Regions from separate parts of the Micromonospora sp. DT43 genome, predicted to be linked through region 2. Evidence: riboswitches for the same ligand, from Rfam matches in the RefSeq annotation. Region 2 holds a riboswitch; the other holds the start of a gene.
What was found. A riboswitch is a leader RNA that binds a small molecule or an ion and turns the genes downstream of it on or off. The one in region 2 is predicted to bind thiamine pyrophosphate.
Positions count from the first base shown of each region.

Region 1: another riboswitch for thiamine pyrophosphate. It lies ahead of ACLQ26_RS00475 (ECF transporter S component); the one in region 2 lies ahead of thiE (thiamine phosphate synthase).

Region 1 covers NZ_JBNCKR010000001.1:95,333-105,015, forward strand. The annotation lists gene ACLQ26_RS00460 (serine/threonine-protein kinase) at 1-1,607, shown strand, start outside; gene ACLQ26_RS00465 (energy-coupling factor transporter transmembrane component T family protein) at 2,058-2,858, opposite strand; gene ACLQ26_RS00470 (ABC transporter ATP-binding protein) at 2,855-4,273, opposite strand; gene ACLQ26_RS00475 (ECF transporter S component) at 4,390-4,977, opposite strand; TPP riboswitch at 5,055-5,159, opposite strand; gene ACLQ26_RS00480 (alpha/beta fold hydrolase) at 5,267-6,097, shown strand; gene ACLQ26_RS00485 (aminoglycoside N(3)-acetyltransferase) at 6,136-6,942, shown strand; gene ACLQ26_RS00490 (sugar isomerase domain-containing protein) at 6,939-7,688, shown strand; gene ACLQ26_RS00495 (DUF6328 family protein) at 7,968-8,471, shown strand; gene ACLQ26_RS00500 (acyl-CoA dehydrogenase family protein) at 8,624-9,683, shown strand, end outside.
Region 2 covers NZ_JBNCKR010000001.1:755,882-765,564, reverse strand. The annotation lists gene ACLQ26_RS03580 (thiazole synthase) at 74-853, opposite strand; gene thiS (sulfur carrier protein ThiS) at 850-1,050, opposite strand; gene thiO (glycine oxidase ThiO) at 1,041-2,345, opposite strand; gene thiE (thiamine phosphate synthase) at 2,342-2,965, opposite strand; TPP riboswitch at 2,960-3,069, opposite strand; gene ACLQ26_RS03560 (ThuA domain-containing protein) at 3,351-9,194, shown strand; gene ACLQ26_RS03555 (hypothetical protein) at 9,267-9,683, shown strand, end outside.

The DNA of each region.
Region 1 (9,683 bases), 660 kb from region 2:
CGAGCCTGGCTGCCGTCGTGGCGGAGCGGGGGCCGCTGGCCGCTGGCAACCTGCACGGTCTGGCGATCGGCGTGGCGACGGCGCTGACCGCCATCCATGGTGCCGGCGTGATCCACCGCGACCTCAAGCCGAGCAATGTGCTGCTGCCGCCGGGCAGCCCGAAGGTGATCGACTTTGGCATCGCCCGGGCGGTGGAGGGCAGCGCCGTCACCCGGACCGACCAGGTGGTCGGGACTGTCGCGTATATGGCGCCGGAGCGGTTCGAGCCGGCCGGCAGTGGGACGCTGACCGCCGCGGCCGACGTGTTCGCGTGGGGCGCGGTCGTCGCGTTCGCCGGTACGGGTCGGACCCCGTTCGCAGCGGACACGCCGCAGGCCACCGCGGTGCGTATCCTCACTCAGGAGCCGGGCCTGGACGGGTTGACCGGCCCGTTGCGCACACTGGTGGAGCAGGCGCTGGCGAAGGATCCGGCGGACCGGCCCGGTGCGCGGGAGTTGCTGGACCGGTTGCTGACGGTCGCTCCGCGGCCGGAGACCGGCTCCGCTGAAGTGACGGCCGACCGGTCCGCGCTGCTCGCCGCCGTCGAGCAGGCGCAGGCGGCGACCGACCAGCGTCCCCTCCCCGAGACCGAGCTCGCCGGTCGGCGGCACACCACCCACGGGTCAGTGGTCGCGTCCGGTGCCCCTGCCACGCCGCCTGCGGACGACGACGCCACCACCCGGTGGGGTGTCTCGTCCGCCACCCCGACGCCGAGGCCGACCTCCGTCGCGAGGCCGGCGGACGCCCTACCCGCCTCCGCGCCCCCGCCCGCGACCTCCGCGCCCGCGATGAGCCCGTCCGCGCCGACTCCCCGGCGGTGGCCGTTCGTCGCCGCCACGGTGCTCTCCGCCCTGGCGCTGGTCGCCGCGCTGGCCGGCGTCGGCGTGCTGACCGGGGTGCTGCGGGGAGGCCCGGGCGAGCCGCTCGACCTCGCCCCGACGCCGTCCGTCGGGCCGTCCGTCGGGCCGTCCGTCGGTCCGTCCGGCGTGACCCCGGCACTGCCATCGGTGGTGATCCGGGATCCGCTCACCGTCACCAACTACTGGCGGACCCGCACCGACGAGAAGAACCGGGTCAGCTGCGCGTTCGACGGGGCGTACGTGGTGACGAAACGGTCCGAGGGTCCGTACCGCTGCCTGGGGCCGCAGCAGTCCTTCGCCGACTTTCAGGTCGAGGTGGACGTGGCGTTGCGGCGGCCCGGCAGTTGCGCCGGCATCTGGTTCCGCTTCACCGACCTGACGGGTGGGCACGCCCTGCGGGTCTGCCCGGACGGATATCACCTCGTGGCGCACGGAGTGGACAGCCCGAACGCGGTCACCCCGGCGGGCACCTTCCCGTACCCGGCTGGGCAGCTGGCACTGGGCCGGACGATCAAGGTGGGCATCGTCGCCAGGGGCGGGCAGCTGCGGTTCCTCCGGGAAGGTGTGGAGATCGGCGCGGCCCGGGACGGTGCCCCGGTGCCGGGCCGGGTGGTGCTCGGCATCTTCCGCGACCCGGCCCGGGACGAGCCCGCAGAGCCGCCGTACGAGGTGGCCTTCCGCGACGTCGAGATCCGGCAGCTCGACTGAACGTCCGGTCAGTGCTTCCCGGCGCAGCAGGGCGTCGGGTCCGGCCGGCGGCGCGCCCACACGATCACACGCTGGATGGCATTGGCGACGGTCAGCGTCCCGACCGGACGGTCGACCCCGGGATGGCGCACCGCCCGACCCGAACGGCGGGTGCCGTGCTCCATGGCCGCATGTTCGGCGGCCTGTCTCAGCTCGGCGGGGCTCGCCGGCAGCCCGGCCAGCCAGTGCTCGGCCCGCCAGTGCTCGGCCTCCTGTGCGGTCCGGTGGCCCAGGCTCAGAGTCCGTCGGTGGCGGCCGTCTGGTCGTGGTCATCGCGGGGTGCCGGTCCGTGTCCCATGTGCCGCTCCAGTCGCGTTCGCGGGAGGCGTCCGGGTCAATCTGCTGCGGCCAGCGGAACGTCGGGTGTCCCGGTCACGGCAGGAACGCGAACAGGTGACTGCGTAGCCGCCCTCAGCCGAGCAGCGGGCGGAACGTGCCGAGCAGCACGCTGACCGTCAGCGCCGCCCCGGCCAGCGCCGCCGCACCGGCGACCAGCAGCCCGTCGGCCGCCGTGAAGCGCTGCCGCCGGGCGACCGTACGCGGGGTGCCGGCGTCGAATCCGCGGGCGTCCATCGCCACGGCCAGCCGGGTGCCTCGGCGGATCGCCCCGACCAGCAGCGCGAACGCCGTGGACGCGAACAGTCGCAGCTTCGCCACCGGGTTGCGTCCGGCGTCGACGCCGCGCGCCCGCCGGGCCATGCTGATCATCTGCCATTCCTGGCCGAGCAGCGGCACCAGGCGGAAGGCGGCCAGCGCGCCGATGGCGAACCGGGCTGGCGCCTTCGCGTTCTGGATCAGCGCGTCCGCCAGGTCGGTCGGGTCGGTGGTGGCGAAGACGATCACGCCGGGCAGGGCCACCGCGAAGATCCGCAGCACCAGACCGAGAGCGGTGCCCAGCACGCCGGTGCTCACCAGCACCGGTCCGACGTCCAGCAGGACCCGGCCGGACTGGTCGGCGGCGAAGAGCACGAGCGTGACCAGGATGCCTGTGGCGCTGAGCAGCAGGGGCAGGGCCCGCCGGGCCAGCACGCGGTAGCGGACGCCGAACAGCGGCAGGACGGCGAGTTCGACGGCGATGGCGATGGCCGGCGCCACCGGGTCGAGCGTCGCCAGCAGGGCGAACGAGAAGACCAGCGCGGCGGCCACCTTCGCCACCGGGTTGCGCCGGGCCAGCGGGGCGCCGGGCGCGGCGACCGGCTCGATGCTGATCATCCGCGCTCCAGGGTCACGGTCCGGTCGGCGAGCGCGGCGACGAAGTCCAGGTCGTGGGTGACCGCGACCACGCCGTGGCCGGCGTCGCGCAGGTCGGCGAGGAGATCGACAAGCTCCCGCCAGGTCCGCCGGTCCTGACCGAATGTCGGTTCGTCGCAGATCAGCAGGCGGGGCGCGGTGGCCAGGGCCGTCGCCACGCTCAGCCGCCGCGCCTCCCCACCCGAGAGGGTGTACGGGTTGGCCGCCGCGAGTCGGGTCAGCCGCAGCCGGTCCAGCAGACCCGCGACGGTCTCCCGGACCACCGCCTCGGGTTGACCCGTCCGGCGTGGACCGAGCGCCAACTCGTCGAAGACTGTTCCGGTGACGAACTGGTGTTCCGGGTCCTGGAACACCGACCCGATCCGCCGGGTCAGCGCGGGCGCCCGCCAGCGGTGCGGGGGAGCGCGGTGGTCGACCCCGGCCAACCCGACCGAGGCGGTGACCCGGCCGACGCCCGGTTTGAGCAGGCCGCCGAGCAGCAGCGCCAGGGTGGACTTCCCGGCGCCGTTGGGTCCGCGTACCGCGAGGGCCTCTCCGGCGCGTACCGCCAGGTCGGTGGGGCCCAGCCGGGGCGGCAGGCCGAGCCGCTCGGCGGTGAGCAACACGTCGCCGGGGGCGGCGGTGGCCGTGCGGGGCGCGATGGGGTGACCGGGCACCCAGACGCCCTCGGCGGCGAGGGTGTCGCCGTGCGCGGCGAAGACCGCGTCGGGCGTTCCGTCCGCGCGGACGCCGCCGCCGGGCTCCAGGACGATCACCCGGTCGACAAGCGGGAGCGCCTCGGCGACCCGGTGTTCGACGAGGATCAGTGTGGTGTCGGCGTCCACCGCGCTCGCCACCGTGCGTCGGACCAGGGCGGCCCCGTCCGGGTCGAGGTTGGCGGTCGGCTCGTCGAGCAGCAGGAGGCCGGGCCGCAGGGCCAGCGCGCCGGCCAGGGCGAGGCGTTGCTGCTCGCCGCCGGAGAGCGCGGCCGTCGGCCGGTCCCGGGGGTACGGGAAACCGACCCGCCGCAGCGCCTCGTCGACCCGGGGCCAGATGTCGTCTGTCGGCACGCCCCGGTTCTCCAGCCCGAACGCGACGTCGTCGCCGCTGCGCGCCATCACCAGTTGGCTCTGCGGGTCCTGGAAGACGATGCCTACCCGTTCCCGCGCCTTGCGGGGGTCGAGCCCGTCGATCTCGACGGTGCCCTCCTGCTCGCCGGAATCCTCGGGCAGCAGTCCGGCCAGCGCGCTGAGCAGGGTGCTCTTGCCGGCTCCCGATGGCCCGAGCAGCAGAATCCGCTCCCCGGCCTCCACCCGCAGATCCACCCCGCGCAGAGCCCAGGCCCGCCGCCCGGCATGCCGCCACCCGAACCCCCGCAACAGAACCCCGCCCCCCACACCCACCCCCTCCCGGCCCTACCGCCGCGTGATCAAGAGGTTTGCGTCAGAATTCCGCCCTCCGATGACGCAAACCTCTTGATCACCGGGGTGGGTGTGGGGGTAGGCAGTGGGGGTTAGATCAGGGCTCGGTTTTGGCCTGCGGGGAAGCGGTCCAGGGCGCCGGTGTTGGCCAGGGCGCGGGTCAGCAGCCAACCGCCCGCGCCGGCGATCACGGTGGCGCTGACGATGGTGAGCAGGGCGTACGGGATGCGGTAGTCGCCCAACGCGTAGTCGACGTTCCAGACGAAGAAGTCGAAGAGCGCCGCGCTGAGACCCGTCAGCGCACCGGCGAGCACGGCGGTCGGCAGCCGGTACGACCGGTACCGGAAGGCGGCGAAGGCCAGCTCGGCCCCGATGCCCTGCACGATGCCCTGGGGGATCACCGTGCCGGCCCACTGGCTGCCGAGCAGCGCGGAGACGACCGCGGCCACCGTCTCGCAGTAGAGCGCGGCGCCGGGCTTGCGGATGACCAGGCCGCCGACGACGGCCGGCAGCAGCCAGACGCCGTAGATCAGCGTCTGCGCCGGCGGGAAGAAGGCGAAAGCCCCCTCGGTGGCGCTCCAGACCAGGCCCCAGGCCCAGAAGATGACGCCGAAGGCGACCGCGATCACCGAGGCGACCACGATGTCGATGGTGCGCCAACGGCTTGTGGTGTTGTCCATGCTGTGCTCCCAGTTCAGTGGAACGAACCAGGAGAAGACGCACGCCGCGCGTCCGGTGGCACCGGACTCACGGCGCGGCTGGAGGTCGACCGAACTCCCTGCGCTGGCATTACCCAGATCAGGTTCGAGGGTCTGCGGGCGTGCCCGCACTCTCAGCGCTGTGCGCTCCCCTGTCGGATGTGAAGTTGTCTCGCTGACGCTAGCACCGACCAGGGGTAACGGCCCAGCAGGGCAGCCCGTCACCTGCGCGTCCGGACCGGCGCGGCGGCGGCTGGGTAGGCTGACGATCATGCAGGTCGACGCGCGAGGTCTCACGTTCGAGGTACGCACCGGCGGCCCGTCCGACGGCGTTCCCGTCCTGCTGCTGCACGGCTTCCCGCAGCACAGCGGCGAGTGGGACGAGGTCGTGCCGGCACTGCACGCGGCCGGGCTGCGCACGTACGCGCTGGACCAGCGGGGCTACTCGCCGAACGCCCGGCCGGAGGCGGTGGCCGCGTACCGGATTCCCGAACTGGTCGCCGACGCGGTGGCCGTGCTCGACGCGCTCGGTGTGCACGCCGTCCACCTCGTCGGCCACGACTGGGGCGCGATAGTGGCCTGGGCGGTGGCCGCCGCGCACCCGGATCGGGTCCGTACCTTGACGGCGGTGTCCGTGCCACACCCGGCGGCCATGGCGCACGCCCTCGGCACCGACACCGAGCAGAAGGCCCGCTCGTCGTACATCGCGCTGTTCCGCAAGCCGGGCAAGGCCGAGAAGGTGCTGCTGGCGTGGCACGCGACGGCGCTGCGCAGGATGCTCGGCGGGGTGGGCGACGCCTCCCGGGTGAACCGTTACGCCGATCCGATGCGGGAGCCGGGCGCGCTCACCGCAGCCCTGAACTGGTACCGGGCCATGTCCCGCACCGACCTGGCAAGCGTCGGTCCGGTCGCCGTGCCCACCACCTACGTCTGGAGCGACAGGGACATCGCCATCGGGCGTACCGCCGCCGAGGCGTGCGCCGCCAATGTCACAGGTGACTACCGCTTCGTACCGCTGCCCGGGGTGACCCACTGGATCCCGGACGCCGCGCCCGCCGCGCTGGCCGAGGCGGTCCTGGCCCGGGTCGCGGGGACGGCCTGAGCCGTGCCGGGCCGACGAGCGCCGGGGGGAGGCGCGCCGTGACGACCCCCGCCGACGGGCTGGGCACCCGTCGCTCGCTCGCCGCGCAGTTGCGCCTACTGGGTGTACGCCCCGGCTCGACGGTGCTGGTGCACGCCGGGATGCGCCCGCTGGGCTTCGTCTGCGGTGGGCCGCAGGCGCTGGTGCTCGCCCTGCGCGACGCGCTGGGCCCGGACGGCACGATCGTGGTGCCCACCCACACCCCCGACAACAGCGACCCGGCGCAGTGGCGTAATCCGCCGGTGCCTGTGGACTGGTGGCCGCTGATCCGCGCCGAGATGCCGGGCTTCGACCCGGCTGTCACGCCGAGCCGGCACATGGGCGTGTTCGCCGAGACGGTCCGGTGCTGGCCCACCGCGCTGCGCAGCGCGCATCCCCACGTGTCGTTCGCCGCGCTCGGGCCGATGGCCGAGGAGGTGGTCACCGGGCACGGCCTGACCGACATGCTCGGTGCGGGCTCGCCGCTGGCCCGGCTCTACGACCTGGACGCCGACGTGCTGCTGCTCGGGGTGGACCACACCGTCAACACCTCGCTGCACCTGGCCGAATATCGCCTCCCGGCGCTGGTTCGCGAGCGGCTGGGCGCGGCGGTGCGTACGGCCGACGGTGGCCGCGAGTGGGTGTGGTGGCAGGACGTCCGGCTCGACGCGAGCGACTTCGGCGCGTTGGGCGGGGACCTGGAGGCCACCGGGGCGGTGCGCTCCGGCCCGGTCGGCGCTGGGACGGGGAGATTGGTACGCCAGCGGACAGCTGTCGACTTCGCGGTGCAGTGGATGGCCCGTAACCGGACGACGGAGGATCTATGAGTGTGAGCGCCGAGGACTACCTGGCAGTGGTGACCGAGACGATCGGCCGGGTGTCCGCCAGCCAGCGGGAGGCGGTGGGGCGGGCCGCCGATCTGATCGCGGAAGCGGTCCGCGCCGACGGGGTGGTGCACGCCTTCGGCACCGGGCACTCCGAGGCGCTGGCCATGGAGATCGCCGGGCGGGCGGGTGGCCTGGTGCCCACAAACCGGATCGCGCTGCGTGACCTGGTGCTGCTGGGCGGCGAACCGGTCGAGCGTCTCGGGCCGCTGCTGGAGCGGGATCCGGCGGTGGCGCACCGGCTCTGGGAGTTGGCCCCCGTACGGCCCGCCGACGTCTTCGTGCTCGCGTCGAACTCCGGGGTCAACGGCGCGATGGTCGAGTTCGCCACGCTGATCAAGGAGCATGGTCACCCGCTGGTGGCGATCACCTCTGCGCAGCACTCCGGGCGGATGACGTCCCGCCACCCGTCCGGGCGCAAGCTGGCCGATCTCGCCGACGTGGTGCTCGACAACGGGGCGCCGTACGGCGACGCGACGCTGCCGCTGCCCGGTGGTGGCGCGGTCGGCGCGGTCTCGTCGATCACGGCGGCCCTCCTGGCGCAGCAGGTCACCGTGGAGGTGGTCGCCCGGTTGCTGGCGGCGGGGCAGCGGCCCCCGGTCTACCTCTCGGCGAACATCCCGGACGGCGACGCGCACAACAACGCGCTGGAGGCCCGGTACGCCGGCCGGATCCGCCGCGGCTCCTGACACCCTGCGTCGCGCGCTGGCGACGGATAACGCGGATAGCGGGCGGCGTGGCGGCGGCGTGGCGCGATGGCAGGCGGCGCGGGCGGCGTGGCGCGGGCGGCGCGGGGCGGGCGGCGTGGCGCGGGCGGCCCCCTGCGCGGCGGCCGGCCGATGGCCGACGGGTGACCGGGAGATGGCCCGGACATGTCGCGAACCTGTTTCGCGCTCGGTCGTGGGGGGCATTGGCGTTGCTGCCGGCGGCCGGGACCGCCGGCAGTAGCGTCTGACCGGAGGTAGCGCGTGTCCAAGGAGACCGAGAAGCAGCGTTGGCAACGCAACTTCGCCGACCTGTTGCAGGAGCTGCGGGTCGCCCAGACCGGTGTGCAGATCCTCTTCGCCTTCCTGCTCACCCTGCCGTTCAGCAACGGGTTCACCCGGACCACCGAGTTCCAGCGGGACGTCTACATCGTCGCGCTGCTCGCCGCGGCCGCCGCCACCGCGTTGATCATCTCGCCGGTGGCGTTCCACCGGGCGTTGTTCCGCCAGGGGCGCAAGCCGGAGCTGGTGCGGTTCGCGCACCGGATGGCCACCGGCGGCCTCGGCTTCATGCTGATCGCGATGGTCAGCGCGGTGCTGCTGATCACCGACTTCGTGCTGGACCGGCCGATCGCTTTCGTGCTCAGCGCGGTGGCCGGGCTCTGGTTCCTCGCGTTCTGGGTGATCCTGCCGTTCGCCCGACGCAACTGGGGTGACGACGACATCGACGACGAGGACGACGACCCGGACGCGGCCGGCGGTCGCTGAGCACGTCGATCCGCACGCAGCGCTACCCCTGGGTAACAACCGGGGGTAGCGTGACGGTAGTCACGCACGTCGACGCGGTCCGCGCCGGTCCGGCCGAGCCGCCGGGGGACGCGCAACAGCCGCAGCCGCAACCGAGCTTCGAGGGGGCAGCCGTGACCACGACGCAGAACGGCCGATCGGCACCGGACGGCCGCGACTCTCAGTCCGCGGCCGACACCGCCGGCACCGCGGCCCCGTTGCCCACCGAGGCCGGGCAGGTCTCCGAGAAGGAGGCCCGGCAGGTCGCCGAGGCCGCCCGGGAGTCCACCTGGGACCGGCCCAGCTTCGGCAAGGAGCTGTTCCTCGGGCGGTTCCGACTCGACCTCATCGACCCGTGGCCCACCTCCGACCCGGACGACGTGGCCCGCGCCGAGGAGTTCCTCGGCAGGTTCCGCGAGTTCCTCACCTCCGAGGTGGACGGCGCGGCCATCGAGCGGGACGCCTCCATTCCGGACTCCGTGTTCCACGGGTTGGCCGACCTCGGCGCGTTCGGCATGAAGATCGATCGGAAGTACGGCGGCCTCGGGCTGAGCAACCTGCACTACTGCCGGGCGCTGATGCTGGCCGGCTCGGTCAGCCCGGCCATCGGCGCGCTGCTCTCGGCGCACCAGTCGATAGGCGTGCCGCAGCCGCTGAAGATGTTCGGCACCGCCGAGCAGAAGCAGCGTTTCCTGCCCCGGCTCGCCGCCGGCGAGGTCTCCGCGTTCCTGCTCACCGAGCCCGACGTCGGCTCCGATCTGGCCCGGCTCGCCACCACCGCGGAGCCGACCGAGGACGGCACCGGCTACCGGCTCAACGGGGTGAAGCTCTGGGCCACGAACGGCATCGTCGCCACCCTGCTGGTGGTGATGGCCCGGGTGCCGGCCGCCGAGGGTCGGCGCGGCGGGATCACCGCGTTCGTGGTGGACGGCGACAGCGTGGGCATCACGGTGGAACGGCGTAACGAGTTCGTCGGCCTCCGCGGCTTGGAGAACAGCCTGACCCGGTTCCACGACGTGTTCGTGCCGGCGGAGAACGTCATCGGTGGTGAGGGCAAGGGGCTCAAGATCGCCCTGACCACGCTGAACACCGGTCGGCTCTCGCTGCCGGCCATGTGCGTGGGCGCGGGCAAGTGGTCGTTGAACGTGGCGCGCGGCTGGGCCGCCGACCGGGTCCAGTGGGGTCGGCCGGTCG
Region 2 (9,683 bases):
CCCTCCAGGGGCCGTTTCGTACCAAGATCCGGAGCCGTCGAGCCCGCCGGCCCGGTCGACGGCGGCAGCCCGGTCACAGGTCTGGTCTTCCCTCGTCGGGGGTGGACGCGAGGGCGTGGAAGCGACGGGCGATCCGACCAGCACCGGCGGCCAGCCGGCCGGCCTCGACGGCGTACCGCATCGCCGTCGCCATCGCCACCGGGTCGGCGGCACGGGTCACCGCGCTGGCCAGCAGGACCGCGTCGCAGCCCAGCTCCATGGCCAGGGCCGCGTCGGACGCCGTCCCGATGCCGGCGTCCAGGATCACGGGTACGTCCACGCTCTGGCGGATCAGCCGGATGTGGTGCGGGTTGCCGATGCCGAGCCCCGAGCCGATCGGCGCGCCGGCCGGCATCACCGCGGCGCAGCCCACGTCGGCGAGGCGGCGGGCGAGCACCGGGTCGTCACTTGTGTACGGCAGCACCGTGAAGCCGTCGGCGACCAACTCCTCGGCGGCGCGGAGCAGTTCCACGCCGTCGGGCAGCAGCGTCCGTTCGTCGCCGATCACCTCCAGCTTGACCCAGTCGGTGTCGAACGCGTCACGTGCCAGCCGGGCCACCTTCACCGCCTCGGTGGCGGTGTGGCAGCCGGCGGTGTTCGGCAGCAGCCGCACCCCGCACCGGTCCAGCAGGTCGAGCAGCCCTCCGGCGGTGCCCGGGGCGGTGTCCACCCGGCGCAGCGCCAGCGTGACCAGCTCCGTGCCGGACGCGCGGATCGCCTGTTCCAGAACGTGCAGGTTCGCGGCCCCGCCGGTGCCGAGGATCAGCCGCGACGTGAAGGGCTCCCCACCCAGTTCGAACGACACGCCGCTCACCCGCCCTGCGCGGCGGTGAGCACCTCGACGCGGTCACCGTCGCGCAGCACGGTCGCCGGCCAGCCGGCCCGGGGAACCACCTCGCCGTTGACTGCGACCGCGACGCCACGCTGGTGTGGGGCTACGTCGCGGACCACGTCGGCGACCGACGCGCCACCGGGGACGCTGCGCCCGGTCCCGTTCACCGTCAACTCCACAGGTCCTCCTCGGTCGTCCGTTCGGGTCCGCTCGGATCCCCCGCGCCAGCCGGCGTCACGTCGCCGGTCCGGGCCGACGACGCGACGGTGCACGCGCGTCCGCTCAGGTCGCTGGCGTCGGGCCGTGCCACGTCGCCGGGACGGAACGATGGCGCGTCGGTGAACCGCGCCGCGCCGGGCATCGCCACGTCACCGGGGCGGGCCGGTGGCGCGTCGGGGAACCGGTCCGCGCCGAAGGGTGCGAGCAGCGGGTCGGGCACGCCTGTGGTCACCAGGTCGGCGATCGTCTCGGCGGTGATCGGGGTGAGCACGATGCCGTGCCGGTGGTGCCCGGTGGCGGCCAGGACGTCCGGCCGGCCGGGCAGCGGCCCGAGGATCGGCGCGTTGTCCGGGGTGCCGGGCCGCAGACCGGCGACCGCCTCGACCAGGTCGTACTCGGTCAGCTCGGGCAGCAGGTCGACGCCGGCGCGCAGCAGCCGCTGCACGGCCCCGGCGGTGACGGTGGTGTCGGAGCGCTCCTCGACAGTCGCGCCGAGGACCACCTCGCCGTCGGCGCGGGGCACCAGGTAGACGTGCTCGCCGTCGACGTACCCCCGGATCACGTGCCGGAAGCCCGGCGCGACGCCGCCGGGCGCGCGCAGCCGCAGGATCTGGCCCTTCACCGGCCGCACGGGCAGGCCGGTGAGGGCGGCAGCCCCGCAGCCAGCGGCGACAACGGTGACCCGGGCGTCCACGTCCGACAGTCGACGGACCGGCCGTGGCACGAACGCCGCGCCGGCCCGCTGCGCGGCCGTGCGCAGCGCCGGCACCAGCAGCCGGGGGTCGACCTGGTGGTCGGTGGGCGCGAGCGCGCCGCCGCGCACCCGAGGGGCGAGCGCCGGCTCGCGGTCGCGCAGCTCGCTGGGGCGCAGCGGCGTCACGGGCAGACCCAACCCCTGTTGGTACGCCCACAGCCGGCGCGCCTCGGCCAGGTCGTCGCCTGTCAGCCCGACCATCAGGGTGCCCTCGGTGCGGTAGCCGATCTCGGCGCCGCTCGCCTCGGTCAGCTCGGCGGCGAACCCGGGCCAGCGAGCGGCGGACGCGACCAGCAGCTCGGTCAGTCGCCGCTCACCGAAGTACGCCTCGGCGACAGGGGAGAGCATTCCGGCGGCGACTGCCGACGCCCCCGACCCGGGGGCCGGGTCGTGCACCGCCACCCGTAGTCCGCGCGTGGCGCAGCGCCAGGCGATCGCGAGCCCGATCGGCCCGCCGCCCACCACCGCCACGTCCACGGCGGGGGTGGCCGATCCCGTCACGCCAGGGCCCGGAGCAGCTCGGCGGTGGCACCGGCCGGGTCGGCGGCGGCGGAGAGCGCAGCGACCACCGCCACCCCGTACGCCCCGGCGGCCCGCAGCGCCGGCACCCGGTCGGCGGTCACCCCGCCGATCGCGATGACCGGCACGTCGACGGCGTCGGCGACGGCGCGTACGCCCGCGGGCCCGATGGGATCCGGCAGGCCGTCCTTGGTGTCGGTGGCGTGGCACGGGCCGACGCCCAGGTAGCTGGCCCCTGCGGTGACCGCCGCGACAGCCGTCTGGGGTGCGCGTGCGGTGGCGCCGAGCACACCGGTCGGGCCGAGCACGTGCCGGGCGGCGGCGACCGGCAGGTCGTCGGCCCCGACGTGCCCGCCGGCGGCGCCCACCGCGAGCGCCACGTGCAGCCGGTCGTTGACCAGGCAGGTCGCTCCGTACGGGGTGCAGAGCGCCAGCACCCGGCCGGCCAGGTCGTACGCCTCGCGGTCGGTAGCGGAGTCCTCCACCCGGACCTGCACGACGAGGTCAGCGCGGGCCGCCGTGAGGGCGGCCCGGACCACTGTGAGTGGATCGCGCCCGGGTCGGGTGTCGGTGATCAGATGCAGTCGTCCAAGGGACGGCACGGCAACGCTCCTCCCTGCGCCGGCATTACCCGGATCAGGTTCGACGGTCGGGGGCTGTCAGCCCCCCTCTCAGCCCGGTACACCGGGCTCCCGTGGGTTACTTGCGTGTCACCGTACGACAGATCCGCCGGCCTGCCAAGGGAAGGGGACGCGGCGGAAACAGTTGGGCACTTTCTCCGGTCCTGTTCGGAATGTCTCCCGCCGTTGCAGAACCGTTACCCGCCGGCATCTTGCCCGACATCAATACACCAGAATTAATTTGTTCAGCGATTCGACAAAATGCCGGCGTGGACGCCCTGGCACGGTGTCCCGACCGGCTCCATCCGGGACGGTCTTCGGCGAGCCGGCCCCCGCGATTCCTGTCCACCGCGACATTGGAGGCGGCGTGTCCCGTTCTCGTCGTGCCCGTTTACCCCTCACCGCTACCCTGCTCTCCCTAGCGCTCGCCTCGACGACCCTGCTCGGGTCGCCGGCGCAGGCGGCTCCGGCCGCAGCGCAGGTCCCCCCGCGAGACGCGCAGGCCGCGGCTCCGGTCACCCAGGTGGTGCCGAAGGCACCGAAGGCCGCAGCGGCCGACCCCTACTCCGTCCTGGTCTTCTCGAAGACCGCAGGCTTCCGGCACGACGCCATCCCCACCGGCATCGCCGCCATCCAGCAACTCGGCGCGGCCAACGGGTTCACCGTGGACACCACCGAGGACGGCGCCGCGTTCAACGACGCCAACCTCGCCAAGTACAAGGCCGTGATCTGGCTCTCCACCACCGGTGACGTCCTCGACGCCGACCAGCAGGCGGCCTTCGAGCGGTACGTGAAGGCCGGCGGCGGTTACGCAGGCGTCCACGCCGCCTCGGACACCGAGTACAGCTGGGCCTGGTACGGCGACCTGGTCGGCGCGTACTTCGCCAACCACCCGCAGAACCAGCAGGCCACCGTCAAGGTGGAGGACCCCGCGCACCCGTCCACCGCCGGACTTCCGGACCGCTGGTCCCGGTTCGACGAGTGGTACAACTTCCAGACCAACCCCCGGCCGGACGTGCACGTGCTGGCCAGCCTGGACGAGAAGAGCTACACCCCGGGCGCCGGCGCGATGGGCGCCGACCACCCGACCGCGTGGTGCCAGGACTTCGACGGTGGCCGCTCCTGGTACACGGGCGGCGGGCACACCCGGGAGTCGTACGCCGAGCCCGAGTTCCTCAAGCACCTGCTCGGCGGCATCCAGACGGCGGCCGGCGTGGTCGACGCCGACTGCGGCGCCTCGAAGACCTCCAGCTTCGAGAAGATCACCCTGGACAGCAACACCAGTAATCCGATGGAGCTGGACATCGCGCCCGACGGCCGGGTCTTCTACATCGAGCGCGACGGCCGGGTGCAGATCATCAAGCCGGACACCGGCAGCACCGTCACCGCCGTCGACCTGGACGTCTTCACCGGCAACGAGGACGGCCTCATCGGCATCCGGCTCGACCCGGACTTCGCCACCAACAAGTGGGTGTATCTCTACTACGCCCCGAACGACGGCGTCACGCGCAACCTGCTGTCCCGGTTCACGGTGACCGGCGACACCATCGACCCGGCGAGCGAGAAGCAGGTGCTGCGGGTCGACACCCAGCGCAACACCTGCTGCCACGCGGGCGGCAGCATGACCTTCGACAGCGCCGGCAACCTCTACCTGGCCACCGGCGACAACACCAACCCGTTCGAGTCGAACGCGTACGCACCGTTGGACGAGCGGCCGGGCCGTCAGGACTACGACTCGCAGCGCAGCGCCGCCAACACGAACGACCTGCGCGGCAAGGTGATCCGGATCCACCCGGAGGACGACGGGACGTACACCGTTCCGACGGGCAACCTCTTCGCGCCGGGCACGGCGAAGACCCGTCCCGAGATCTTCGCGATGGGCTTCCGCAACCCGTTCCGGATCGGCACCGACCCGAAGACCGACACGCTGTACGTCGGGGACTACGGGCCGGACGCCAACGCGAACAACCCGGACCGGGGCCCCCGGGGCCTGGTCGAGTGGAACGTCGTGACCCCCGGCAACTACGGCTGGCCGTACTGCACGGGGACGAACGAGGCGTACAACGACTACACGTTCCCGTCCGGCCCGAGCGGGCCGAAGTTCGACTGCGCCGCGCCGGTGAACAACTCGCCAAACAACACGGGCCTGACCAACCTCCCGCCGGTCGTCCCGGCCACCGTCGACTACGGCTACGCCGGTGACGCGCGGTACCCGGAGATCGGTGGCGGTGGCGCCCCGATGGGCGGACCGGCCTACCGGTACGACGCCGACCTCGACTCCCCCCGCAAGTGGCCGGCCTACTACGACGGCAAGGCGCTGCTGGGCGAGTGGAACCAGAACAAGATGTACACGATGCAGATGACCGCCGACGGCAAGTCGTTGGTGGACATCAACCAGCTGCTCGCCGGCATGAGGATGATCCGGCCGATGGACTTCGAGTTCGGCCCGGACGGCGCGCTCTACCTGATCGAGTGGGGCACCGGGTTCGGCGGTAACAACGACGACTCCGGCATCTACCGGATCGACTACACCGCCGGTGACCTCGCACCGATCGCCGCGGCGGCCGCCAACCCGACCTCGGGCCCGGCGCCGCTGACCGTCACCTTCTCCAGCGCCGGCTCCCGGGACCCGGACGGCGGCGCGCTCACCTACGCCTGGACCTTCGGCGACGGGCAGACCTCCACCGAGGCCAACCCGACGCACACGTACGCCACGGCGGGCAACTACACCGCCCAGCTCACCGTGACAAACCCGAAGGGCCGTACCGCGGTGGCCAACGTGCCGGTCACCGTGGGCAACACCGCACCGACGGTGAGCATCGAGTTCCCGCCGGACGGTGGCTTCTTCAACTGGGGTGACCAGGTCCGCTACACGGTCAAGGTGACCGACCCCGAGGACGGGCAGATCGACTGCGACCGGGTGAACCTCCAGGTGCTGCTCGGTCACGACGAGCACGCCCACCCGCTGGAGCAGCACACCGGCTGCACCGGCACGGTCCAGACGTCGCTCGCCTCCGGGCACGGCGCCGAGGCGAACGTCTTCGCGGTCTTCGAGGCCACCTACACCGACGACGGTGGTGCCGGCGGCGCGGGCGCGCTCACCGGCCGGGACATCGAGATCCTGCAGCCCAAGCAGAAGCAGGCCGAGTACTTCACGGCCACCGGGCGGGTGCCGGGCGGCACCGGCGGCGGAGACGCCGGCGTGCAGCGCGAGGCCGGGGCCGACACCGCCGGTGGCGGCCAGAGCATCGCGTTCATCGAGGACGGCGACTGGTGGTCGGTCGTCCCGGCGGACCTGACGAACATCACCGAGATCCGGTTCCGGGCCGCCTCGGCCGGCGCCGGCGGTCGGATCGAGGTCCACGCGGGCGCCGTCGACGGACCGGTAGTGGCCACGGCCACCGTTCCGACGACAGGCGCGTGGCAGACGTACACGGACGTGAGCGCGCCGGTGACAGGTGCCGCGAGCGGATCGCTGTACTTCGTGGCCCGCGATCCGAGCGGCGGAACCGGTTCGCTGTTCAACGTCAACTGGATGGACTTCGTCGGCCGCGGCGTCACCGAGAACGGGCCGCCGGTGGTCACCGCCACCGCGACCCCGGCCACCGGCACCGCGCCGGTCACCGTCGAGTTCGACGGCACGGCCACCGACGCCGAGGGCGACACCCCGCTGACGTACGCCTGGGACTTCGGTGACGGCGGTACGGCGTCCACCCTGGACGCCAGCCACACGTACACGAGTGTGGGTGCCTTCACGGCCACCCTCACGGTGACCGACAGCAAGGGCGCCAAGTCGTACGCCACGGTGCCGGTGCGGGTGAACGCGCCGGACACGTCCTGCTTCGGGGCGCGTTCGGACGACTTCAACGGCACCAGCCTCGACAAGGGCCGGTGGACCAGCGTGGTCCGGGAGAACCAGCTCTACTCGGTGTCGGGTGGCGCGCTGCGGCTGCCCACCGGGGTGGGTGACCTCTACGGCGCGCGCAACGACGCCACCAACCTGGTGCTCCAGGCGGCGCCGACCGGCGCCTGGGAGATGACCACCAAGGTCACTTTGCCGGTGACGGCCAACTACCAGCAGGCGGGCCTGCTGGTGTACGGCGACGACGACAACTACGCCAAGGTGGATCTGCTCTACAACGGCAGCCGCCGGGTGGAGTTCATCCGGGAGACGGCCGCCACGCCGCGCAACGACGCCGCCGACGCCACGAACGCACCGGCGGGTGACACCGTGTACCTGCGGATCACCAGCGACGGGACGAACCTGACCGCGGCCGCCTCGGGCGACGGGCAGACGTTCACCCCGGTCGGCCGTTCGGCTGCGCTCGCCGGCATCACCAACCCGCGGATCGGGGTCTTCGCGCTCAACGGAGGCACCGAGGCGCCAGTGGTCGACGCCGCGTTCGACTCGTTCGTGGTCACGCCGGACGCCCCGGCCGGCCCGGTCGACCCGTCGGACGAGTTCACCGGTGACACGTTGGACAAGTGCCGGTGGGACGCCGTGACGCGGGAGGACCCGAATGGTTACCGGGTCACCGGTGGAGCGTTGCGGATCGACGTGCCCAACGGTGACATCTACGGCACCGACAACACCGGGCCGAAGAACTTCATCCTCCAGACCGCGCCCTCGGGCGACTGGACCCTGGAGACGAAGGTCGACGGCAGCCTGCTGAACGAGCAGTACCAGCAGGCGGGTCTGCTCGTGCAGGCGGACGACGACAACTACCTGAAGTTCGACTTCATCGCGGACAACCAGGCCGGCCAGACGGTGACGCGGCGGATCGAGTTCCGCAGCGAGATCGGCGGCGTCGTCCAGAACCCGCAGCCGGAGGCGACAAGCCTCACCTCGGCGGTGTGGCACCTGCGGCTGGCCCGCACGGGCGACACCTTCACGGCGTCGTACTCGGCCGACGGGACGACCTGGACCACGCTGGAGGCGCTTACCAACAGCGCGGTCGGGGCCACCCCGAAGGTCGGTCTGTTCACCCTCGGCGCCAACCAGACGGCGTCGAAGACCGCCTCGTTCGACTACTTCCGGCTGAGCACGACTGTCGCCGACGAGACCGCTCCGGTCACGACGGCGGCGGTGTCCGGCACGCCCACCGAGGGTTGGTACACCGGCCCGGTGACTGTCACCCTGACCGCCGCCGACGAGGCCGGCGGCAGCGGGTTGGCCGGCACGGAGTACCAGCTCGACGGGGCGACCACCTGGACGCCGTACACCGCCGGCGTGGCGGTGAGCGGCGACGGCGAGCACGAGCTGCGGTACCGCTCGACCGACAAGGCCGGCAACGTGGAGTCGACGAAGACCGTCTCGGTCAAGATCGACGCCACCGCTCCGGTCACCACGGCGACGTTCGCTCCGGCGAACGACGCGGGCTGGCACAACGGGACCATCCCGGTGGTGCTGACCTCTACCGACGCCGGTTCCGGCGTCAAGACGGTCGAGTGGTCGCTGGATGGCGGCGCGTGGACGCCGTACACGGCGCCGGTCTCCGTGACCGGTGACGGGCAGCACGAGTTGCTGTTCCGGTCGACCGACAAGGCGGGCAACGCCGAGACGCTCAAGTCGGCGGTGCTGCGCATCGACGGCACCAAGCCGACGCTGCTGGTGTCCGGGATCGCCGACGGCCAGCTCTACGGGGACAGCCAGGACGTTCGGGTGTCCTGGCAGGCCGTCGACCCGACCTCGGGCATCGCGTCAGTGGTGGGCGAGCTGGACGGAAAGGCGTACGTCAGCGGCACCCTGCAGGCCATGTACGAGCTTCCGCTCGGCCTGCACGAGCTGACCGTCACCGCGACCGACAAGGCGGGCAACACGACGACCTCGGCGGTCCGGTTCTTCGTCACCACCTCGTTCCGGGACATGCAGAACCTGCTGGACCGGTTCAAGGCGACGGGGCGGCTCTCGGCCAAGGCGCACAAGCAGTTGACGGCGAAGCTCGACGCGGCCCGTCAGGCCGAGGCGGCCGGCAACGACAACAAGGCGATCAAGCAGTTGACCGCATTCCGTGACCTCGCCGCCGACGCCACACTGGTGCCGGAGGCCGAGGTTCGGGACGTCCTGATCCGGGACGCCGACGCCATGATCGTTCGGCTCGGTGGCACGGCCAGCAAGGCCGGGGTCAAGGCGAACGACGGCGAACCCGTCAAGGGCACCGGACGGCTCGGTGGCGACGCCACCCGGCTGGCACCCGGTCGCCAGCTCTGATCCGATCGAGGCCCCTCCCCGACGCTCAGGTGTCGGGGAGGGGCCTCCCTCATCAGTAGTGAGGAGATGTCCGTGACGGGTATCCGCAAGGTGGTGGCCGCCGTGTTCGCCGGACTGGTCCTGACCCTGCTCTGCGCTGCCCCGGCGGCAGCACAGGCCGACAAGATCAAGCTGACGGTGGCCGGTGACGGCGCGCAGGGGGTCACCATCCAGGCCACCCACGCCGATGGTCGCCGGCTGGACCAGGTGGTGCGGTTGGTGCTCACCGCCACCGGCCCGGACGGACAGCGGGTCGGGCCGGTGCAGTTGGAGCCGCAGCCCGAGGGGCAGGGCTTCTACAGCAGCGGCCCGGTGCTCTCCACCGGCACGTGGAAGGTGACTGTGAACTCCCCCGCTCCCCTGGCGGGCAAGGCCACCGCCACGGTGCAGGCGAAGGCGGCACAGTCTCCGCCGGTGCCCGCGCCGGTCGCGGTGACAAGGCCGACGGAC